Linked DNA regions of Collimonas fungivorans Ter331. The protein of the gene in region 1 interacts with the protein of each later gene in a pairwise test. Links are inferred from orthologs where the notes say so. Each region holds a gene or a part of one and is shown on either strand. Other genes may lie near its edges. The genes, in order: CFU_RS23795 and CFU_RS21440.

Evidence for each region.
Region 2: the proteins of CFU_RS23795 (region 1) and CFU_RS21440 interact in binary tests that used the Escherichia coli proteins (3 or more experiments, as listed by UniProt). The link is inferred for Collimonas fungivorans Ter331 from one-to-one orthologs.

Annotation. Positions count from the first base shown.
Region 1 is NC_015856.1:2,250,578-2,258,564, forward strand. Bases 3,189-6,187 are described here. They hold CFU_RS23795 (helix-turn-helix domain-containing protein), read left to right. Parts: upstream 3,189-4,212; coding sequence 4,213-5,163; downstream 5,164-6,187. Other genes in these bases: rlmN (23S rRNA (adenine(2503)-C(2))-methyltransferase RlmN), read left to right, coding at 3,189-3,378; pilW (type IV pilus biogenesis/stability protein PilW), read left to right, coding at 3,375-4,220; ispG (flavodoxin-dependent (E)-4-hydroxy-3-methylbut-2-enyl-diphosphate synthase), read left to right, coding at 5,187-6,187. Also shown: 23S rRNA (uracil(1939)-C(5))-methyltransferase RlmD, read left to right, coding at 1-680; CFU_RS09870 (Bax inhibitor-1/YccA family protein), read right to left, coding at 742-1,437; ndk (nucleoside-diphosphate kinase), read left to right, coding at 1,698-2,105; more of rlmN, read left to right, coding at 2,203-3,188; more of ispG, read left to right, coding at 6,188-6,464; hisS (histidine--tRNA ligase), read left to right, coding at 6,513-7,892; CFU_RS09905 (tetratricopeptide repeat protein), read left to right, coding at 7,918-7,987.
Region 2 is NC_015856.1:4,816,759-4,829,263, forward strand. Bases 3,862-6,837 are described here. They hold CFU_RS21440 (rod shape-determining protein), read right to left. Parts: upstream 5,884-6,837; coding sequence 4,840-5,883; downstream 3,862-4,839. Other genes in these bases: mreC (rod shape-determining protein MreC), read right to left, coding at 3,862-4,648; gatC (Asp-tRNA(Asn)/Glu-tRNA(Gln) amidotransferase subunit GatC), read left to right, coding at 6,130-6,432; gatA (Asp-tRNA(Asn)/Glu-tRNA(Gln) amidotransferase subunit GatA), read left to right, coding at 6,504-6,837. Outside these bases: rod shape-determining protein RodA, read right to left, coding at 1-1,102; mrdA (penicillin-binding protein 2), read right to left, coding at 1,111-3,120; rod shape-determining protein MreD, read right to left, coding at 3,129-3,641; more of mreC, read right to left, coding at 3,638-3,861; more of gatA, read left to right, coding at 6,838-7,970; CFU_RS21455 (hypothetical protein), read left to right, coding at 7,989-8,522; Asp-tRNA(Asn)/Glu-tRNA(Gln) amidotransferase subunit GatB, read left to right, coding at 8,533-9,993; CFU_RS21465 (DUF4124 domain-containing protein), read right to left, coding at 10,047-10,658; pyrE (orotate phosphoribosyltransferase), read right to left, coding at 10,755-11,420; CFU_RS21475 (exodeoxyribonuclease III), read left to right, coding at 11,642-12,409; CFU_RS21480 (class II glutamine amidotransferase), read right to left, coding at 12,416-12,505. UniProt on the Escherichia coli protein: Forms membrane-associated dynamic filaments that are essential for cell shape determination. Acts by regulating cell wall synthesis and cell elongation, and thus cell shape.

The DNA.
Region 1 (7,987 bases):
AGGCGTTTGCCGACCAGTACCAGGTGAACTGGTGGCTGCAGACCGCCGGCCCCGACAGCGCCTATCCGTTTTATCCGGCGCAGGGCGAGCTGTACTACACCTTGCCGGAATTCGGCGTGCGCATGCCTTTCAAGCCCACCGATTTCACCCAGGTGAACCATCAGATCAACCGGGTGCTGGTGGCGCGCGCCTTGCGCTTGCTGGATGTGCAGCCGCATGAGCGGGTGGCCGACCTGTTTTGCGGCCTGGGAAATTTCACCTTGCCGCTGGCAACCCAGGCGCAGCAGGTGGTCGGCATCGAAGGCAGCCAAGCCCTGATCAACCGCGCCGGCGAGAACGCCGCGGTCAACCGGTTATCGGATAAAACCACTTTTCATTGCCGCAACTTGTTTGAGGCGAGCGCCGAGGATTTTGTCGCGCTAGGCAAGTTTGACCGGATGCTGATCGACCCGCCGCGCGACGGTGCGGCGGCAGTGTGCGAAGCCCTGGTCGGCCTGGCGGCCATCGACCCGGCGTTGATGCCGCAGCGGATCGTGTACGTTTCCTGCAACCCGTCGACCCTGGCGCGCGACGCCGGTTTGCTGATCGCCGGCGGCTATCGCCTGAGCCAGGCCGGGGTGGTGAACATGTTTCCGCATACGGCGCATGTGGAATCGATTGCGGTGTTCGACCTGCCTTGATGCGGTTGGCCCGACAATAAAAAACCGGCCAGAAGGCCGGTTTTTTTGTGGCTGGTGTTGCCTAGTTGCGGTTGCCGCCGAAAATCCCCAGCAGGGACAACAGGTTGACAAAGATGTTGTAGACATCCAGGTACAGGCTCAGCGTTGCCGAGATGTAATTGGTTTCGCCGCCGTTGATGATGCGCTGCACGTCATACAGGATGTAGGCCGAGAAAATCGCGATGGCGATCACCGATACCGCCAGGTAGAGAGCCGGGATCTGCAGAAAAACATTGGCCAGCGATGCCAGCAGCAGCACCACGACGCCGGCGAACAGCCATTTGCCCATGTTCGAGAAATCGCGCTTGCTGACCGTGGCGATGCTGGCCATGACCACAAACACGCTGGCGGTGCCGCCGAAAGCCATCATGATCAGCGTGGCGCCGTTGGAGAAGCCGACCAGCGTATGGCCGATCAGGCGCGACAGCATCAGGCCCATGAAGAAGGTGAAGCCTAGCAGCAGCAATACGCCCCAGCCGGTGTTCTTGGTCTTTTCAATTGCATAAAAGAAACCAAACGCCACCGCCATGAAGGCCATGAAGCCGATCAACGGACTGTTTCTGAAGAAACTGAAGTCCATCTGTACTCCCAGCCAGGCGCCCGCAATTGTCGGCAGCATGGACAGGGCCAGCAGCCAGTACGTGTTGCGCAGCACACGGTGCTGTACGCTCAGCGCGGTGCTGCCGGGCGAGTAGGTCGGTTGCAGGTTCGGGTTCATCAGGGACTCCTTTGGAAATTGCAAAAGTACTAAATTGTTGCGATCATAGCATCTAACTTCAACATCATTACATCAGACAACAACGCCGCAAAGTGGTTCTCCGGCGTTTTTTACGACTTTTCTATGGCATGCAGCTTGCGTTTTGGCTGGTTTTGACGATTCTACATGGGTGTTTCGTGTTAAAATCAAAGGTTGATTGAACTATTAACCAGTCATTTAAATAAGCAGCTTAACCCTTTCATTTTATTGGAGTTTTTCAGATGGCAATTGAACGCACCCTGTCCATTATCAAACCGGACGCAGTGGCAAAGAACGTAATCGGTCAAATTTACACCCGTTTTGAAAACGCTGGCCTGAAAATCGTTGCTGCCCGCATGACGCACCTGTCGCGCGCAGAAGCTGAAGGTTTCTACGCGGTTCACCGCGAGCGTCCTTTCTTCAAGGACCTGGTCGATTTCATGATCTCCGGCCCAGTGATGATCCAAGCGCTGGAAGGCGAAAACGCAGTACTGAAGCACCGCGACCTGATGGGCGCAACCGATCCTAAGAAGGCAGAAAAAGGCACTATCCGTGCTGACTTCGCTGACTCGATCGACGCTAACGCAGTGCACGGTTCGGACGCAGTGGAAGCGGCGAAAGTTGAAATCGCCTATTTCTTCCCGGCGTAATTGTTTTAAATGTTTGCATAGTTGGGGGCAGGGAAAAACGCTCGTTGTTGTAAAGTGCGGCGACCCTGTCCTGCAATTATCTTGAATTGGAAATGCCATGACTGCTCTCACCAACCTGCTGGATCTGGATCCCGCACAACTGACCGCTTACTGCGGCGAGTTGGGTGAGAAGCCGTTCCGCGCAAAACAACTGCTGCGCTGGATTCATCAATTCGGCGCACACGATTTCGACGCAATGACCGATTTGGCCAAGTCATTGCGTGACAAGCTGGCGACCCGGGCAATGATCGCTGCTCCCGCCGTGATCAGCGACCACACCTCGACCGACGGCACCCGCAAGTGGCTGCTCGATGTCGGCCAGGGCAATGCGGTGGAGACGGTGTTCATCCCCGAAGAGAACCGCGGCACCCTGTGCATTTCGACCCAGGCCGGCTGCGCGGTGAATTGCCGCTTCTGTTCCACCGGCAAGCAAGGCTTCAGCCGCAACCTGACAGTCGGTGAAATCATCGGCCAGTTGTGGATGGCCGAGTTTGAACTGCGCAAGTCCAAGGGCATCGAGCCTGGCCATAAGGGCGAACGCCAGATCACCAACGTGGTGATGATGGGCATGGGCGAACCCTTGCTGAACTACGAACCGACCGTGACCGCGCTCAAGCTGATGCTGGACGATAACGCTTACGGCCTGTCGCGCCGCCGCGTGACCTTGTCCACCAGCGGCGTGGTGCCGATGATCGACAAGCTGTCGCAGGATTGCGCGGTGGCGATGGCGGTATCGCTGCATGCCTCCAACGACACCTTGCGCGATGGCCTGGTGCCGCTCAACAAGAAATATCCGCTGCGCGACCTGATGGCGGCCTGCAAGCGCTACCTGGAATTTGCGCCGCGCGATTTCATTACCTTTGAATATTGCATGCTGGACGGCGTCAACGATACCGACGCCCACGCCCGCGAGCTGATCGCCCTGGTCCAGGGCCACGCAGGCGGACCGGCCGTGCCTTGCAAATTCAACCTGATCCCGTTCAATCCTTTCCCTGAATCGGGATTGAAGCGCTCGAACAATCCACGCATCAAGGCTTTCGCCCAGATCCTGATGGACGCCGGCATCGTCACCACCGTGCGCAAGACGCGCGGCGACGATATCGATGCCGCCTGCGGCCAGCTCGCCGGCGAAGTGCAGGACCGGACGCGGGTGCAGGAACGCATGCAGAAAATGACCGAATATCAGCAGAAATTCGGAAAGAACTTTGGCCGTATCATCGAGGTGTCTCAGTGATAGAAAAAGCAAGTAGCAAGCTCGGGAGCTGGCCAGGCCGGCTGGTGTTCGCCGCGGCCGCGTTGTCGCTATTGGCCGGCTTGAGTGCTTGCACCAGCCCGCCGCTCAGCAGCAGCGACAGCGAGGGCGGGTCGCGCCGTGAACTGGCTACCAGTTCGGACCAGACCGAAGCGCAGCGCCGCGCCAGCATCCGCTTGCAGCTTGCGGTCGGTTATTACGAACAGCACCAGCTGGAAGTGGCGCTGGATGAGATCAAGCAGGCTCTGGCGGCAGATCCTGAACTGGCCGACGCCTACAGCGTGCGCGGGCTGATCTATATGGGCATGTCGGAAAACCGCCTGGCCGACGACAATTTCCAGCGCGCCCTGCGGCTGTCGCCGAACAACCCGGACTACGCCAACAACTATGGCTGGTTCCTGTGCCAGAACGGCCGCGCCAAGGAATCGATCGTGCATTTCGAGACGGCGCTGAAAAGCCGCAATTACCAGTCGCCGGCAAAAGCGCTGACCAACGCCGGCGTCTGCAGCCTCAAATTCAACGATACCGTGGCGGCGCAGCGCTACCTGTCGCAGGCGTTCCAGTTCGACGCCAGCAATCCTCTGACCAACGCCAAGCTGGCGCAGCTGGCGTATGACCGCAACGATTATGAACGGGCCCGGTTTTATATCGGCCTCGTATTAAAAACCGATGTGCAGAATGCGGAAGCATTATGGACAGCTATCAAAGTGGAGCGAAAGTTGGGTGACACTGCTGCAGAGGCAAGTTTGGTGACGCAATTGCGCCGTCGTTTCGGCGGCTCCCCGGAATTCGCAGCGTATCAGCGCGGGGCGTTTAATGAGTGAGCCTGAACAGCTGAAAATCACCGATGCCGATTCCGGCGAGGATAGCGCAGCTCCCGTAACCGCCAGCGCCGAGCCGCTTACGCTCGGCGCGCAGTTGGGCGGCAGGCGGGAAGAGCTGGGCTGGTCGGTGCAGGACGTGGCCAGCCACCTGAAGCTGGCGCCGCGCCAGATCGACGCCATGGAACACGATAACTACGCTGCGCTGCCGACCATGGTGATGACGCGCGGTTTCATCCGTTCTTACGCAAAACTGCTGGGCCTGGATGCAGCCGCCTTGCTGGCGACCATCGCGCCGCCGGCAGCGGCGCAAGCGAGAGTCAGCGTGGTGCACGGCAGCCCGTTGTCGACGCCTTTCTCGGAGTCCCGCTTCAGTTTGATGGGGCGCAATAAATTTGCCTACAAATGGCTGGTGGTGCTGGCCGTGCTGCTGTTGCTGCTGGCCGTGGCGATACGGCTGGATGTATTGCCGGTGGTGCAGAATACGCTGCAGTCGCTGACTGAAAAATCCGCCGCGTCAAGTGCGGACAACGCAGCCAGCGCCGAAGACAAGGCCGGTTTGCCTGCCGCCGCCGAGACGCAATCTGCGGATGCTGCGGCCAAGGCTGCCTTGACCGCGGCTCCTGCCGCGAGCGCCGCGCCGGTGTCCGAAGTAGGCGTCAATGCGGTGCCGGCCAACACTCCAATGGCGAACCCGGCGACGGCCAGCGGCGGCGAGCTGAGCCTGAACTTCCGCCAGGATTCATGGGTCGAAATCAAGCGCGCCGACAACACCGTGCTGCTCTCGCGCCTGGCCAAGGCCGGCAGTACGGAAACAGTCGACATGTCGCAGCCGGTCAATGTCATCATCGGCAATCTTGCCGGCGTCGACGCGACGCTGCGCGGTGCGCCAGTGGACTTGAAGGCCGGGTCGAAAACCAACGTGGCCAGATTGAACCTGAAATAAGCGTGATGGAAAGAGAGATGCCCATGCCGCAGACGAATTTGCCGACGAATTTACCGATAGGCTCAGGCCCCAGCGTGCGCCGCCTTAGCCGCGGCGCGACGATCAGCTATGGCGAACGCAAGATCATGGTCGGCGGCGGTGCGCCGGTGGTGGTGCAGTCGATGACCAATACTGATACCGCCGACGCGATCGGCACCGCGATCCAGATCAAGGACCTGGCGCGCGCCGGTTCCGAGCTGGTGCGCATTACCGTGAACAATCCGGAAGCGGCGGCGGCCGTGCCGGCGATCCGCGAGCAGCTGGACAAGATGGGGATTGATGTGCCGCTGGTGGGAGATTTCCACTACAACGGCCATACCCTGTTGAACGATTTTCCCGAATGCGCCCAGGCTTTGTCGAAATACCGTATCAATCCGGGCAATGTCGGCAAGGGCGCCAAGCGCGATACCCAGTATGCGCAGATGATCGAGGCCGCCTGCAGGTATGACAAGCCGGTCCGCATCGGCGTCAACTGGGGCAGCCTGGACCAGGCGCTGCTGGCGCGCATCATGGATGAGAACGCCTTGCGCAGCCAGCCATGGCTGGCGCAGGCGGTGATGTATGAAGCGCTGGTGACCTCGGCGATAGAGAATGCGCAGCGGGCGGAAGAACTGGGCCTGGCGGCCGACCGCATCATCCTGTCGTGCAAGGTGTCGGGCGTGCAGGACCTGATCGCGGTATACCGCGAACTGGCGCGGCGCTGCGACTACCCGCTGCACCTGGGGCTGACGGAAGCCGGCATGGGCAGCAAGGGCATCGTGGCTTCGACCGCGGCCTTGTCGGTGCTGCTGCAGGAAGGCATAGGCGACACCATCAGGATTTCGCTGACGCCGGAACCGGGCGGCGACCGCACGCGGGAAGTGATCGTCGGCCAGGAGATTCTGCAAACCATGGGCTTGCGCAAGTTCGCGCCGATGGTGATTGCCTGCCCTGGTTGCGGCCGCACCACCTCGACCGTGTTCCAGGACCTGGCGGACAAGATCCAGACCTATCTGCGCGACCAGATGCCAGTCTGGAAAAAAGCCTATCCCGGCGTCGAAGGCATGAACGTGGCGGTGATGGGCTGTATCGTCAACGGTCCGGGCGAATCCAAGCATGCGAATATCGGCATCAGCCTGCCGGGCACCGGCGAATCGCCGGCGGCGCCGGTGTTCATCGACGGCGAGAAAAAACTGACGCTGCGCGGCGAACGGATCGCCGAAGAGTTCCAGGCTGTAGTGCTGGATTACGTGAAGAGCCATTATGGCCAGGCCGCGGCCTGATCCGAACAAATATCAACCAATTGACCATTACCGGTGCATTGAAAAAGAATGTCTGAAAATAAGAAAGCCGAAAAAATCGTCGGCGTAAAAGGTATGAACGATATCCTGCCGGCCGACGCCGCCTTGTGGGAATTGTTTGAAAACACCGTGGAATCGGTGCTGAAGAGCTACGGCTTCCAGAAAATCCGCACGCCTATCGTCGAACCTACCGCCTTGTTTGCGCGCGGCCTCGGCGCCGTGACCGACATCGTCGAAAAGGAAATGTATTCGTTCACCGATTCGATGAACGGCGACAACCTGACCCTGCGTCCGGAAAGCACCGCCGGCGTGGTGCGTGCGGCGATCGAGCACAACCTGACTTACGACGGCCCGAAACGGCTCTGGTACAGCGGCCCGATGTTCCGCCACGAGCGTCCGCAACGCGGCCGTTACCGCCAGTTCCACCAGGTCGGCGCCGAAGCGCTCGGTTTCACCGGCCCGGATATCGACGCCGAACTGATCATGATGTGCCAGCGGTTGTGGGACGACCTCGGCCTGCAGGACGTCAAGCTGCAGCTGAATTCGATCGGCGATGCGGAAGAGCGTAACCGCCACCGCGCCGACCTGATCGCTTATTTCGAGCAGCACAAGGAGCTGCTGGACGCCGATGCGCAACGCCGCCTGCACACCAATCCTTTGCGCATCCTGGACACCAAGAATCCGGCCATGCAGGACATGGTCAACGGCGCGCCGCAACTGCTGTCCTATCTGGGCGCGGAATCGCTGGCGCACTTCGAAGGCGTGCAAAAGATCCTGAACCACAACAATATTCCGTTCACCATCAACCCGCGCCTGGTGCGCGGCATGGACTACTACAACCGCACCGTGTTCGAGTGGGTCACCGACCAGCTCGGCTCGCAAGGCACGGTCTGCGGCGGCGGCCGTTACGATCCGCTGGTGGAAATGTTCGGCGGCAAGCCGACTCCGGCCTGCGGTTTTGCAATGGGCATCGAGCGCTTGCTGGAACTGATGCGCGCCAACGGCGAACAAGCCGTGCGCAACGAATGCGATGTGTACCTGGTGCACCAGGGCGAGGCAGCGCAGCTGCAATCGTTCGTGCTGGCCGAGCGTTTGCGCAATGCCGGGCTGGATGTTGTGCTACATTGCGCCTCGGCCAATGCCGGCGGCAGCTTCAAGTCGCAGATGAAGCGTGCCGACGCCAGCGGCGCAGCCTACGCCATCATTATCGGCGAAGACGAAGTGGCGAACCAGACCGCGACCGTCAAGACCTTGCGCGCCGAAGGCGATGCTGAAAAAGCTAGTGCCGGCAATCAAAGTGTCGTACCTTTCGATGCGGTAAGCGATTATCTGGTCGACCAGATAGTCGGCGCCGGCGACGATCATGACCACGACCATGGTGATCATGGACATGTTCACTATCATCATTAAATTCATCACTAAAAACTAAAATCATATGGCATTCGATCTCGACGAACAGGAACAACTGGCAACGCTTAAGGATTGGTGGAATAAATACGGCAATC
Region 2 (12,505 bases), 2.6 Mb from region 1 along the record:
TCAGCTTGCGATGGCGCTGGATGCTCATCAATATGCCGGCGCCCAGCCCCAGGGTGACCAGCGCGGTGCCGCCATAACTCATGAATGGCAAAGGTACGCCAACTACCGGCAAAATGCCACTGACCATGCCCATGTTAACGAATGCATAAGTAAAGAAAATCAAGGTGATGGAGCCGGCCAGCAAGCGTGTGAACATGGTCGGCGCGTTGACCGCGATCATCATGCCGCGCCCGATCAGCAACATGTACAGGAACAGCAGGACGCAGTTGCCGATCAGGCCGAATTCTTCAGAAAATACCGCAAAAATGAAATCGGTGGTGCGTTCCGGAATGAATTCCAGATGCGCTTGCGTGCCTTTCAGCCAGCCCTTGCCAAGCACGCCGCCGGAACCGACTGCAATGGTTGACTGGATGATATGGAAACCTTTGCCGAGCGGATCCGAGGTGGGATCGATCAGCATCATCACCCGCTGCCGCTGGTAATCGTGCAGCACCGACCACAGCACCGGCAAGCTGGCGCCGGCCGCCACCGCGAGGCCGATCAGCACGCGCCACGACAGGCCGGCCAGGAAGATCACGTAGAAGCCTGCGGCCAGCACCAGGGTGCCGGTGCCGAGGTCCGGCTGCCTGATGATCAAGCCGACCGGCAATGCCAGCAGCAATGCCGCCACCACGTAATCGCGCCAGGAGATCATGCCTTCGCGCTTCTGGAAATACCAGGCCAGCATCAATGGCATCGCGATTTTCATGATTTCCGAAGGCTGGATCACCATGCCGATGTTTATCCAGCGCCGCGAACCTTTTTTTACTATCCCGAACACCGCTACCGCAATCAGCAGCGACACGCCCAGTGCATAGGCCGGTATCGCAAACCGCATCAGGGTCTGCGGCGAAACATTGGCGGCAATCCACATGATGACAAACGCTACCAGGATATTACGCAACTGGTCTTCAACTCTTCCCGGAAAATCGATTCCGGCCGAATACAGGGTGATGATACCGACCGACAATATCAAAAACATGATCAGCGACAGGGCGCCGTCAAACACCGCAATATGCGATTTGATGTTTTGCCAGACGGCATGCCTATCGGTCAGGTTCATGGTTCCAGTTACTCGCGATTACCCGGGGTTTCTTCACCCGGCTTATAGGCGTCTTCGGTGCTCTCGGTAGCCCTGGTTTGATTTTCCCGCTGTGCCGGCACGGCATCGTCTTCCTCCGACACCGGCGCTGCTGCGGGTGCCGGCGACGCCGCCTTGCCGCTGTCCCCCGGACGCTTGCCCAGCATGTAGAAATCCAATGCCTTGCGCACGATCGGTGCCGCGGCGGCAGCGCCGAAGCCACCGTTTTCGACAATCACCGCAATCGCGATGCGCGGCTTGTCGGCAGGTGCGAACGCGGTATACCAGGCATTGTCGGCCAGGCGCGTGTTATTGTGCCGCTTGTCGTATTTCTCGCCTTGTTTGATGCCTAAAACCTGGGCGGTCCCGGTCTTGCCGCCCGACTCATAACCGGCGCCGGCAAATATCGCTCGCCCTGTACCTTCGTGCGTTACACCCACCATCGCCTTCTTGATGAAATCGATATTTTCCTGCTTCAGCGGAATCCGGTAACTTTCCTTCGGCACGGTTTGCGTTCGCGTGCGCGTTGCGCCGTCTTCGATGATCTTGACCAAATGCGGTTTCATCACCACCCCGTCATTGACCAAGGTCGCTACCGCATGCGCCATCTGCAGCGGCGTGAAAGCATTAAAGCCCTGGCCGATGCCAAGTGAAATCGTGTCGCCGCCAACCCACTTCTGCGCTGCCACCCGTTTGTAGTATTTACGCTTCCAGTCAGTCGACGGCAAGATTCCGCGCTGCTCGTGCTCCAGGTCGATGCCGGTCAACTGACCGAAACCGAACGGTTTCATGAAATCGTGGATGGTGTCCGGTCCCAGGTCGTTGGCCAGCATGTAGTAATAGGTATCGCAAGATTCAACGATCGACTTGTACATGTCTACCCGTCCGTGGCCGCCTACCTTGTCGTCGCGGAACTGGTGCCCGCCCAGCATGAAATAGCCGATATCGTTGATAGCGAAAGACGTGGTGCGTTTGCCCAGCTCCAGCGCCGCCAGCGCCATGAATGGCTTGTAGGTAGACCCCGGCGCATAAGTGCCGCTCATCGGGCGATTGATCAACGGATGATCGGGCGAATTGTTCAGTTCGTCCCAGCTTTGCTGGTCGATGCCTTCAACAAACAGGTTGGGGTCGAACGACGGCTGCGAGACATACGCCAGCACGTCGCCGGTGGACGGTTCGATCGCCACCAGCGCGCCGCGCCGATCGCCGAACGCTTCCTCCGCCACCTTCTGCAGTTCGATATCGATCGACAGGATCAGGTTGTTGCCCGGCGTCGCCGACACGTGCGACATGCTGCGCACCGCGCGGCCGCTGGCGGCGATCTCGATTTCTTCGTAGCCGGTGTTGCCGTGCAGCTGCTGCTCGTAGCTCTTTTCCAGGCCGTCCTTGCCGATGTAGCTGGTGCCTTTATAGTTGGCGGCATCTTCGCTGTCATCGATGCGGTCGGCGTCCTTCTGGTTGATGCGGCCGATATAGCCGATCACGTGGGCCGCCACTTCGCCCAGCGGATACTGGCGGAACAGGCGCGCCTGCACATCTATGCCGGGGAAGCGATAACGCTGGGCGGTGAAGCGCGCCACTTCTTCGTCGCTCAGGCGGGTGCGGATCGGCAGGCTGGCAAAACTCTTGGAATCTTCCAGCATCTTCTTGAAGCGGCGCCGGTCTTTCGGCGTGATGTTGACTATCTGCGCCAGGTCGTCAATCACGCTTTCGAGATCGCCCTTGATTTTGGAACGGGTGATTTCCAATGTGTAGGCAGAATAATTGCGCGCCAGGATGACGCCGTTGCGGTCCATGATCAGGCCGCGGTTCGGCACCACCGGCACCAGCGAGATCCGGTTGTCCTCGGCCTGCGCTGCGTAGGCATCGTGGCGCACTACCTGCAGCCAGATAAAACGCGCGCCGAGCAGGCCGAAACAGATCAGCACAAAAGCCACGGCCGCCGTAATGCGCAAGCGGAACTTGCGCAATTCGTGTTCGGTGTTTTTGAATTCAGTCATGAACGCGGCTAGATGGGACGATTGTCATCGCGATCGACCGCGCGCCGCTGCGGCGCCAGCAGCAGCCACACCACCACCGGCCACAGCGCCACGCAAACGAAGCTCTCGGCGAAATACAGCCAGCCCGGAAACTTGCCGCTGACCGACATCCGTATCACCAGCTGTATCAGCTGCGTCAGCAGCATCAGAGGCAATACGTGCAGCGCTTGCACGCTGACCGAGAACCACAGCACGCGGCGGTGGATCATGATGGCAAAATAAGAAAGCAGCGTGTACGCCAGCGCATTCTGGCCGAGCAAGGTAGCTTCATGCACATCCATCAGCAGGCCCATGCAGAAAGCGATGCCGATGCCGATCTTGCGCGGCTGGTGGATGCTCCAGAACACCAGCACCAGGGCTACGAAATCGGGCACGCCCGGCCATTGACCCCAGGGCAGCAGGTTGAGCAGGAATGCCAGCAGCAGCGTCATCGCGATGAACAGCGGGTTGGCCGGCAACAGGATGTAATGAGGACGCATCATCGGACGCCGGCTCCTTGCGGATTTTTGCGAGCGGCTTCGGGATTGCTTTCTTTCCCGGCTTCTTTCGCGGCTTCTCGCGTTTTATCGCGGGTGCTTTCGGTCAACCGCCGTTTGCTCAGTATGTCGGCCTTGCTGTTGGGAATGGCGGCTTCATCGTCCGGACGCGCTACGGGATTGGGATCCACCAGCAGGATCAGCAGCTGAGTGTGCCTGTCGATGCCGGCCACCGGTTCGCAGACGATATGCGCAAAGGCGTCGGCCGATTTGCTTTCGACCTGCACTACCTTGGCTACCGACAGGCCGGCGGGATAGACGCCGTCGATGCCGGACGTCACCAGCAGGTCGCCCTTCTGGATATCGGCGTTGGAAGACATGAAACGCAAGTCCAGGTAGCCCGACTGGCCTCGTCCGTAAGCCACGCTGCGCAAGCCGTTGCGCAGCACCTGCACCGGGATCGCCTGGTCCTTGTCGGTCAGCAGCGTGACCTCGGAGGTAAAGGGGAATACGCGCGTCACCTGGCCGACGATGCCGGCGTCGTCGATCACCGGCTGGCCGGTGGCCACGCCTTGCTGCGAACCGCGGTCCATGATCACCTTGCGGGCAAACTGGTCGCGCGCGTCGTACAGGATTTCACTCATCACCGATTTCACCGGCAGCCGTTGCTCAACTCCGAGCAATTTACGCAGCTGGGCATTTTCAGAAGCCAGCTGCTGCGCCTGCTGCAATTGCTGCGCGCGTTCGCCTTGCTGGCTGCGCAGGGCCTGGTTTTCTTTTTCCACCGTCGACAGCGACGAAAAATAATCGACCACCCGGTTGGCGGCGTCGCGCGGCATCAGGGCCACCATCTGCAGGGGATAAAGCGCAGTGCCGACCGCCTGCCGCAGCAGCAGCAAGGCATGGATGCGCGAATCGGCAATCAGCAGCGCCAGCGCCAGCAGCGTGCATATCACCGCCTTGGCGCGGGCCGAAGCGCCTTGCTTGAAGAGGGGTGGTGGGCTGTATTCCATCAGTAATGGACAGATTCGGTTTGGTCAGTGGCTGGCGGTACAAGCACATTCGCGCTCATGTTGGCGCTCAGGTCCGTGTTCACGCCGTAGATACGAAAGCGGGTCGCATGCATCAATGCACCGACCCGGTTGCCGCTGCCCGGCCTCAAGAGCAAGCTTATGAGGTTGGGCAAGCGTCGCATCAGTCTGGATTACTCGTAGGAAAAGATCGAGCCCAGCTTGTCCATCCGCTCCAGCGCCATGCCGGAACCGCGCACCACGCAGGTCAGCGGGTCTTCGGCGACGATCACCGGCAAGCCGGTTTCTTCCATCAGTAGGCGATCGAGGTCGCGCAGCAAGGCGCCGCCGCCGGTCAGCATCATGCCCTTCTCGGCGATGTCCGCGCCCAGTTCCGGCGGGGTCTGTTCCAGCGCGTTCTTGACGGCGGAAACAATGTTGTTGAGCGGATCGGTCAGGGCTTCCAGGATTTCATTGCTGGAGATGGTGAACGAACGCGGGATGCCTTCCGACAAGTTGCGTCCCTTGACTTCCATTTCGCGCACTTCCGAACCCGGGAAGGCGGAACCGATTTCTTTCTTGATTGCCTCGGCGGTCTGTTCGCCGATCAGCATGCCGTAGTTGCGGCGGATGTAGTTGACGATGGCTTCGTCGAACTTGTCGCCACCGACCCGCACCGAACCTTTGTAGACCATGCCGCCGAGCGAGATGATGCCGACTTCGGTAGTGCCGCCGCCGATATCGACCACCATCGAACCGGTAGCGTCCGACACCGGCAGGCCGGCGCCGATTGCCGCCGCCATCGGTTCTTCGATCAGGAACACCTGCGATGCGCCGGCGCCCAGCGCCGATTCGCGGATCGCGCGGCGCTCAACCTGGGTCGAACCGCAAGGCACGCAGATGATGATGCGCGGCGATGGTTTGAACAGCTTGGTGTCGTGCACCATGCGGATGAACTGCTTGAGCATCTGCTCGGTGACGGTAAAGTCGGCGATCACGCCGTCTTTCATAGGCCGGATCGCTTCGATGTTGCCGGGGACCTTGCCCAGCATCTGTTTTGCTTCCCGCCCGACGGCTTGAATGGTCTTCTTGCCGTTAGGGCCGCCTTGCTGGCGAATTGCAACAACCGATGGCTCATCCAGGACAATACCTTGATCGCGTACATAAATCAGCGTATTCGCGGTACCCAGGTCAATCGCCAGGTCATTCGAAAAGTAACTGCGTAAAAATCCAAACATGAATTGTTCCAATGCGCAACAATGGTGCGCTCAAACGTTTTTTAGGGGGGTGTCTAGTATCCGGCGCATGGTAAAGATCGATTACCTGCCGCATGGACGCAACATTCTACCTTATAATTTGACTCAAATTAGGGCGTATAGCGCTCAAAATGCTTGCTTTTTACAAAAATCTGAGAAGTTATCGACAAGCAAGGTGTTTCTATTTTAACCACATGCGCCTAAGTGCGCACTCAAAAATCGAAAATCATGTCATTAGCCCTTTCCGACGTTAAGCGCATTGCCAATCTGGCACGCCTCGAACTCACCGAAGACCAGGCCGCTTCCACGCTCGACAAACTGAACGGCATTTTCTCGCTGGTCGAGCAGATGCGCGCGGTAGACACCACCGGCATCGAGCCGTTGAGCCACCCGATTGCAGCGCTGCAGCAGGATTTGTCGCTGCGCTTGCGCGACGACGTGGTGACCGAATCGAATCATCGCGAGGAGTACCAGAAAGTGGCGCCGGCGACCGAAGACGGCCTGTACCTGGTGCCGAAGGTCATCGAATAATCATCAAATACGCCGGGCTGCGTTCGCTGTAAGCCTTTGTCGTCCCGCAAAGTTAATATTTAAAAGTACTCATGCATACCAAAACACTCAAGCAACTGTCGCTGCTGCTGCACGAAAAGAAGATCTCGGCCGAGGAACTGGCGCAACTGTACCTGGCCAGGATCGGGCAAAGCGACCTGAATGCATTCCTGCATGTCGACCAGGAATTGACGCTGCAACAGGCGCGCGCCGCCGACTTGCGCCTGGCGCAAAACGACAGTACGCCGCTGACCGGCGTGCCTATCGCCCACAAGGACATTTTCGTGACGCGCGGATGGCGCGCCACCGCCGGTTCGAAAATGCTGGAAAACTACACCAGCCCGTTCGACGCCAGCGTGGTGGAACACTTCAACAATGCCGGCATGGTGACTCTGGGCAAACTGAACTGCGATGAATTCGCCATGGGTTCGTCCAATGAAAATTCGCATTTCGGCCCGGTCAAGAATCCGTGGGACAAGACTGCGATTCCGGGCGGTTCCTCCGGCGGCTCAGCCGCCGCCGTCGCCGCGCGCCTGACGCCGGCCGCCACCGCCACCGACACCGGCGGTTCGATCCGCCAGCCAGCCTCATTGTGCGGCGTGACCGGCATCAAGCCGACCTACGGCAGCGTCTCGCGCTTCGGCATGATCGCCTTCGCTTCCTCACTGGACCAGGCCGGCCCGATCGCGCAGACCGCGGAAGATTGCGCCCTTCTGCTGAACGCCATGACCGGTTTCGATCCGCGCGATTCGACCAGCCTGGAACGCAAGAAAGAAGATTTCAGCGCCGGCCTGGAACAGGACCTGAAGGGCCTGCGCATCGGCATTCCGCGCGAATATTTCAGCAGCGGCCTGTCAGCCGATGTCGAACAGGCAGTGCGCGCAGCGCTGCAGGAATATGAAAAACTGGGCGCCACGCTGGTCGACATTTCGCTGCCGAAAACCGAGCTGTCGATCCCGGTCTACTACGTGATCGCGCCGGCCGAAGCATCGTCCAACCTGAGCCGCTTCGACGGCGTCCGCTACGGCCACCGCGCCGCCGACTACAAGGACCTGGCCGACATGTACAAGAAGTCGCGCGCGGAAGGTTTCGGCGAAGAAGTGAAGCGCCGCATCCTGGTCGGCGCCTACGTGCTGTCGCACGGTTATTACGACGCCTACTACCTGCAGGCGCAGAAAATCCGCCGCCTGATCGCCCAGGATTTCCAGAACGCGCTGACCGGCCCCGACCGCAAGTGCGATGTCATCATGGGGCCGGTATCGCCGACCGTGGCCTGGGACCTGGGCGCCAAGGCGGACGATCCGGTCGCCAACTACCTGGCCGACATCTACACGCTGTCGACCAGCCTGGCCGGCCTGCCGGGCATGTCGATACCCTGCGGTTTCGGCCAGGGTGAAAAGAATGCGCGGCGCCCGGTCGGGCTGCAGATCATCGGCAATTATTATGAGGAAGCCAGGCTGCTCAACGTCGCGCACCAGTACCAGCGCGTGACCGACTGGCATTTGCGCAGCCCTGAGTAAAAAGCGATCGCCCAATCCATGTCATCGATCCTGCTTTTTTTTCAGAGTCGCCGCGCCAGGCTGGCGGCATCGGCATTGTTCGTCTTGAGCGCCGCGCTGTCGACGCCGGCAATCCAGGCCCAGCAATTGCAGACCAAATTCGGCTGCAACCTGACGCGCGAAGCGGATGGTGAAAAAGTGATCTACGGCGACACCGGGGAATTCAAGCTGGACGGCGACCGCATCGAAGCATTGCGCTGGGAATCGGCGCTGTACAGGCCGACCCACGGTTTCGAATGCAGCATCGACACTGGCGACGGCCCGCAGGCCGAAGTCCGGCAGGATGGCGGCAAGGACAACTGGCGCATCACCTTGAAAGATCCGGCCGCCGCGCGCCGGCAACGCGGCTACGATTTTTACGATCACGGCATGAATTGCAGCATCCGCCTGCAGCGCGACGGCGACAGGTTGCATGTGATACCGAGCTGCCCGGCGCTGTGCGGTTCAAGAGCGAATTTTACGGAACTATCGGTGGACTTGAAAACCGGTGAATGCAGTTACCAAGATAAATAAGGAAATCATTATGCAGTGGGAAGTCGTGATCGGTCTGGAAACACATACGCAACTCTCGACCAAGTCAAAAATCTTCAGCGGCTCGTCGACCCAGTTCGGCGCCGCCGCCAACACCCAGGCCAGCCCGGTCGACCTGGCGCTGCCTGGCGTGCTGCCGGTGCTCAACCGCGGCGCGGTGGAGCGCGCGATCCAGTTCGGCCTGGCGGTGAACGCGACGATCGCGCCGCAATCGATCTTTGCCCGCAAAAACTATTTCTATCCCGACCTGCCGAAGGGCTACCAGATCAGCCAGTTTGAAATCCCGGTAGTCCAGGGCGGCAAGGTTTCCTTCGTCCTGGAAAAAGACGGCAAGAGCGAACTCAGGACGGTGCAGCTGACGCGCGCCCATCTGGAAGAGGACGCCGGCAAATCGCTGCACGAAGACTACCAAGGCATGAGCGGCATCGACCTCAACCGCGCCGGCACGCCGCTGCTGGAAATCGTCACCGAGCCCGACATGCGCAGCGCCGCCGAAGCGGTAGCCTACGCCAAGGCCTTGCATTCGCTGGTGATGTGGCTGGGGATTTGCGACGGCAACATGCAGGAAGGCTCGTTCCGCTGCGACGCCAACGTTTCGGTGCGGCCGGTCGGCCAGGCCGCTTACGGCACCCGCAGCGAAATCAAGAACCTGAACTCCTTCCGTTTCCTGGAAGAGGCGATCAACTACGAAGTGCGGCGCCAGATCGAAGTGATCGAAGACGGCGGCAAAGTGGTGCAGGAAACCCGCCTCTACGATCCGGACAAGAAAGAAACCCGTTCGATGCGCAGCAAGGAAGATTCCCAGGATTACCGCTATTTCCCGGACCCCGACCTGCCGCCGCTGGTGATCGGCGCCGAATGGGTTGAACGTGTGCGCGCCACCATGCCGGAACTGCCAGGCGCGATGCGCGAGCGTTTCGTGCGCGATTTCGGCCTGTCGGAATACGATGCCGCGGTGCTGACTCAATCGAAAGCGATGGCCGGCTACTTCGAAGCAGTGACGGTGAAAGCCGGCAAGGAGCAAGCCAAACCCGCCGCCAACTGGCTCATGGGCGACCTGTCTTCGGCGCTGAACCGGGAAAACGTCGACGTGGCCGATGCCCCTGTCAGTGCGGTACAGCTGGCGCTGCTGCTGCAACGCATCGCCGACGGCACGATCTCCAACAAGATCGCCAAGGAAGTATTCGGCGCCATGTGGGAAGCCAAATCCGCACAGGAAAACCTGGCTGACGAGATTATCGAAAGCAAGGATCTAAGGCAGATTTCCGATAGCGGCGCGCTGGAAAAAATCATCGATGAAGTGCTGGCGGCGAACGCCAAGTCAGTCGAGGAATTCCGCGCCGGCAAGGAAAAGGCGTTTAACGCCCTGATCGGCCAGGCCATGAAAGCCACCAAGGGCAAAGCCGATCCTGCGCAGCTGACCGAGCTGCTGAAGCAGAAACTGACTGCTTAAAAAAATAGCGGCTGGCGTCAGCGCCAGCCGCTATTGTTTCATCATCTTCCTGCCTAGCGCGAAGCCTGCGCCTCCGGCATCGCACCCACCAATTCCCTGTAGTGTTTCCGCGTCTCGTCGAACTTGCCGTTGATATGGGTCAGCTCGGCCTGGTGGTCCGCCATGTTTTTCTGGTTGTAGGCGATGTCGCGATTGGCGTCGTCGATCTTGTTGCGCAGCGACATCGGCAAGGTTTTCCGGTGTTTGTAGAACTCGGCTTCGGTATTGGCGGTTTTCAGCTGGTTCTGGGCGTCGTCGATTGCCACCTGGTCGCGCTTGATCAGGTCCTGCGACAACGACAGATAATAGCGGCGCGAAGCCTCGATGTCGGCTTCGCTGCGGTAACGCGACAGCAGCGCGCGGTCCTGCTGGCGCCGCTGCTCTTCCGCCGCCAGCTCAAACCGGCGCTTGTCGTCCAGCGCCTGCTGCTGGCGCTTTTGCTCGGCCGTCAGCGGCGCCGGGATTTCGCGCTTGACCACGCCGGCCTTGCTCAGCTCCAGCACCTTGCTGTTGGCACATTCCGGCATCGGATGATCGCCGGTGATGGTACGGCCTGCCGCATCCTTGCAGGTATAAATCTGGCCGTGTGCAAGCAGCGGCAGCAAACCTGCCGTACTGAAAAACACACCCCGTACAAGAGTTAGAGCAATCCGATTCATTCCCGTCATCCACGACAGCTACACGTTAAAATTTGCATTCCGGCGCGAACGACTGGGCTGTCGTCAAGCTACGCCGTAACGCTCCCGGTAAGCCGCCACTGCTGCCTGGTAGCGGTTCAATTCAGCGTCGGCGCCGGCGCCGGAAATATATTCCAGCAAGTCGTTCAGGTTGCCGATCGAAATCACCGGCATGCCGTACGCTTGCGTCACCTCTTCCACCGCGGAGTTGGCCGACAGCGCATCGTCCTTGCCGGATTTCTCCATCCGGTCCAGCGCGATCACCACCGCACAAGGCGTGGCGCCGGCGGCGCGGATCATCTCCACCGATTCGCGCACCGAGGTGCCGGCCGAAATCACATCGTCGATGATCAGCACCCGGCCCTTCAGCGGGCCGCCGACGATGTTGCCGCCCTCGCCGTGATCCTTGGCTTCCTTGCGGTTGTAGGCGAACTGCACATTGCGCCCTTGCGCCGCCAGCGCTACCGCAGTCGCCGAGGCCAGCGTGATGCCCTTGTAGGCCGGCCCGAACAACATGTCAAACTGCAAACCCGAGTCGATCAGGGTGTGTGCATAAAACTGTGCCAGCTGACCCAGCGCTGCGCCCTCGTTGAACATGCCCGCATTGAAGAAATAGGGGGAAGTGCGCCCTGCCTTGGTCACAAACTCGCCGAATTTCAATACCCCAGCCTTGACCGCAAATTCTATAAATTGTTGACGTAAATTGTTCAAAATGCACTCCAGACGGTTGAGGCTGACAAATTTTGTCGCTGTTACAGCACATTAGCGACACCAGACCGCCATTTTAAATGGAGTTCATCCCTTCCACAGCAGTAAGTGCAAACACCATGCCTGCTCGCGGCAGGTTTTAACCATGAAACCTGCCTCGCGCACGATAGCGGACCTTCGGTTATCCTTAGGCATCTTCTTATTACCCTTTTTATCGACAAAACATGCCAAGAATTATTTCCGCCAATCTCAACGGCATCCGCTCAGCGGCCAGAAAAGGCTTTTTTGAATGGATGGCCAAGCAGTCAGCCGATTTCATCTGCGTCCAGGAACTGAAGGCGCAAGCCGCCGACATGACGCCGGAATTCCTGGCGCCGGAAGGCTACACCGGCCATTTCCATTACGCCGAGAAAAAAGGTTATTCGGGCGTCGGCCTGTATAGCAAACGCAAGCCGAATGCGGTGCGGATCGGCTTCGGCAACCCTGAATTCGACGCCGAAGGGCGTTACGTGGAATGCGATTTCGGCGACCTGACGGTGATCTCGCTGTACTGCCCGTCCGGCTCCTCCAGCGAAGAACGGCAGATCGCCAAGTTCCGCTTCATGGAAGCCTTCCTGCCGCACCTGCAGCAGCTCAGGGAAAGCGGCCGCGAAGTCGTGATTTGCGGCGACTGGAATATCGCGCACCAGGAACGCGACCTGAAGAACTGGAAGGGCAACAAGAAAAATTCCGGCTTCCTGCCTGAGGAGCGCGCCTGGCTCACCCACCTGTTTGAACAGGTCGGCCTGGTCGACGTGTTTCGCCAGGTCGACCAGCGCGAAGAACAATACACCTGGTGGAGCAACCGCGGCCAGGCCTGGGCCAAGAATGTGGGATGGCGCATCGATTACCACATCTCGACGCCTGGCATCGCCGCCAATGCGCATGCCGTGGCGATCTACAAGGACGAGCGCTTCTCCGACCACGCGCCGTTGACGATCGACTACACCTGACCCGGCTTACTCCCGGACCGGCTGGCCGTCGACAAAAACGATCAGCTCGCCCTCGCCAAACTTGGTCCACACCTCGTTGGTGGTGAGCGGTTCGGT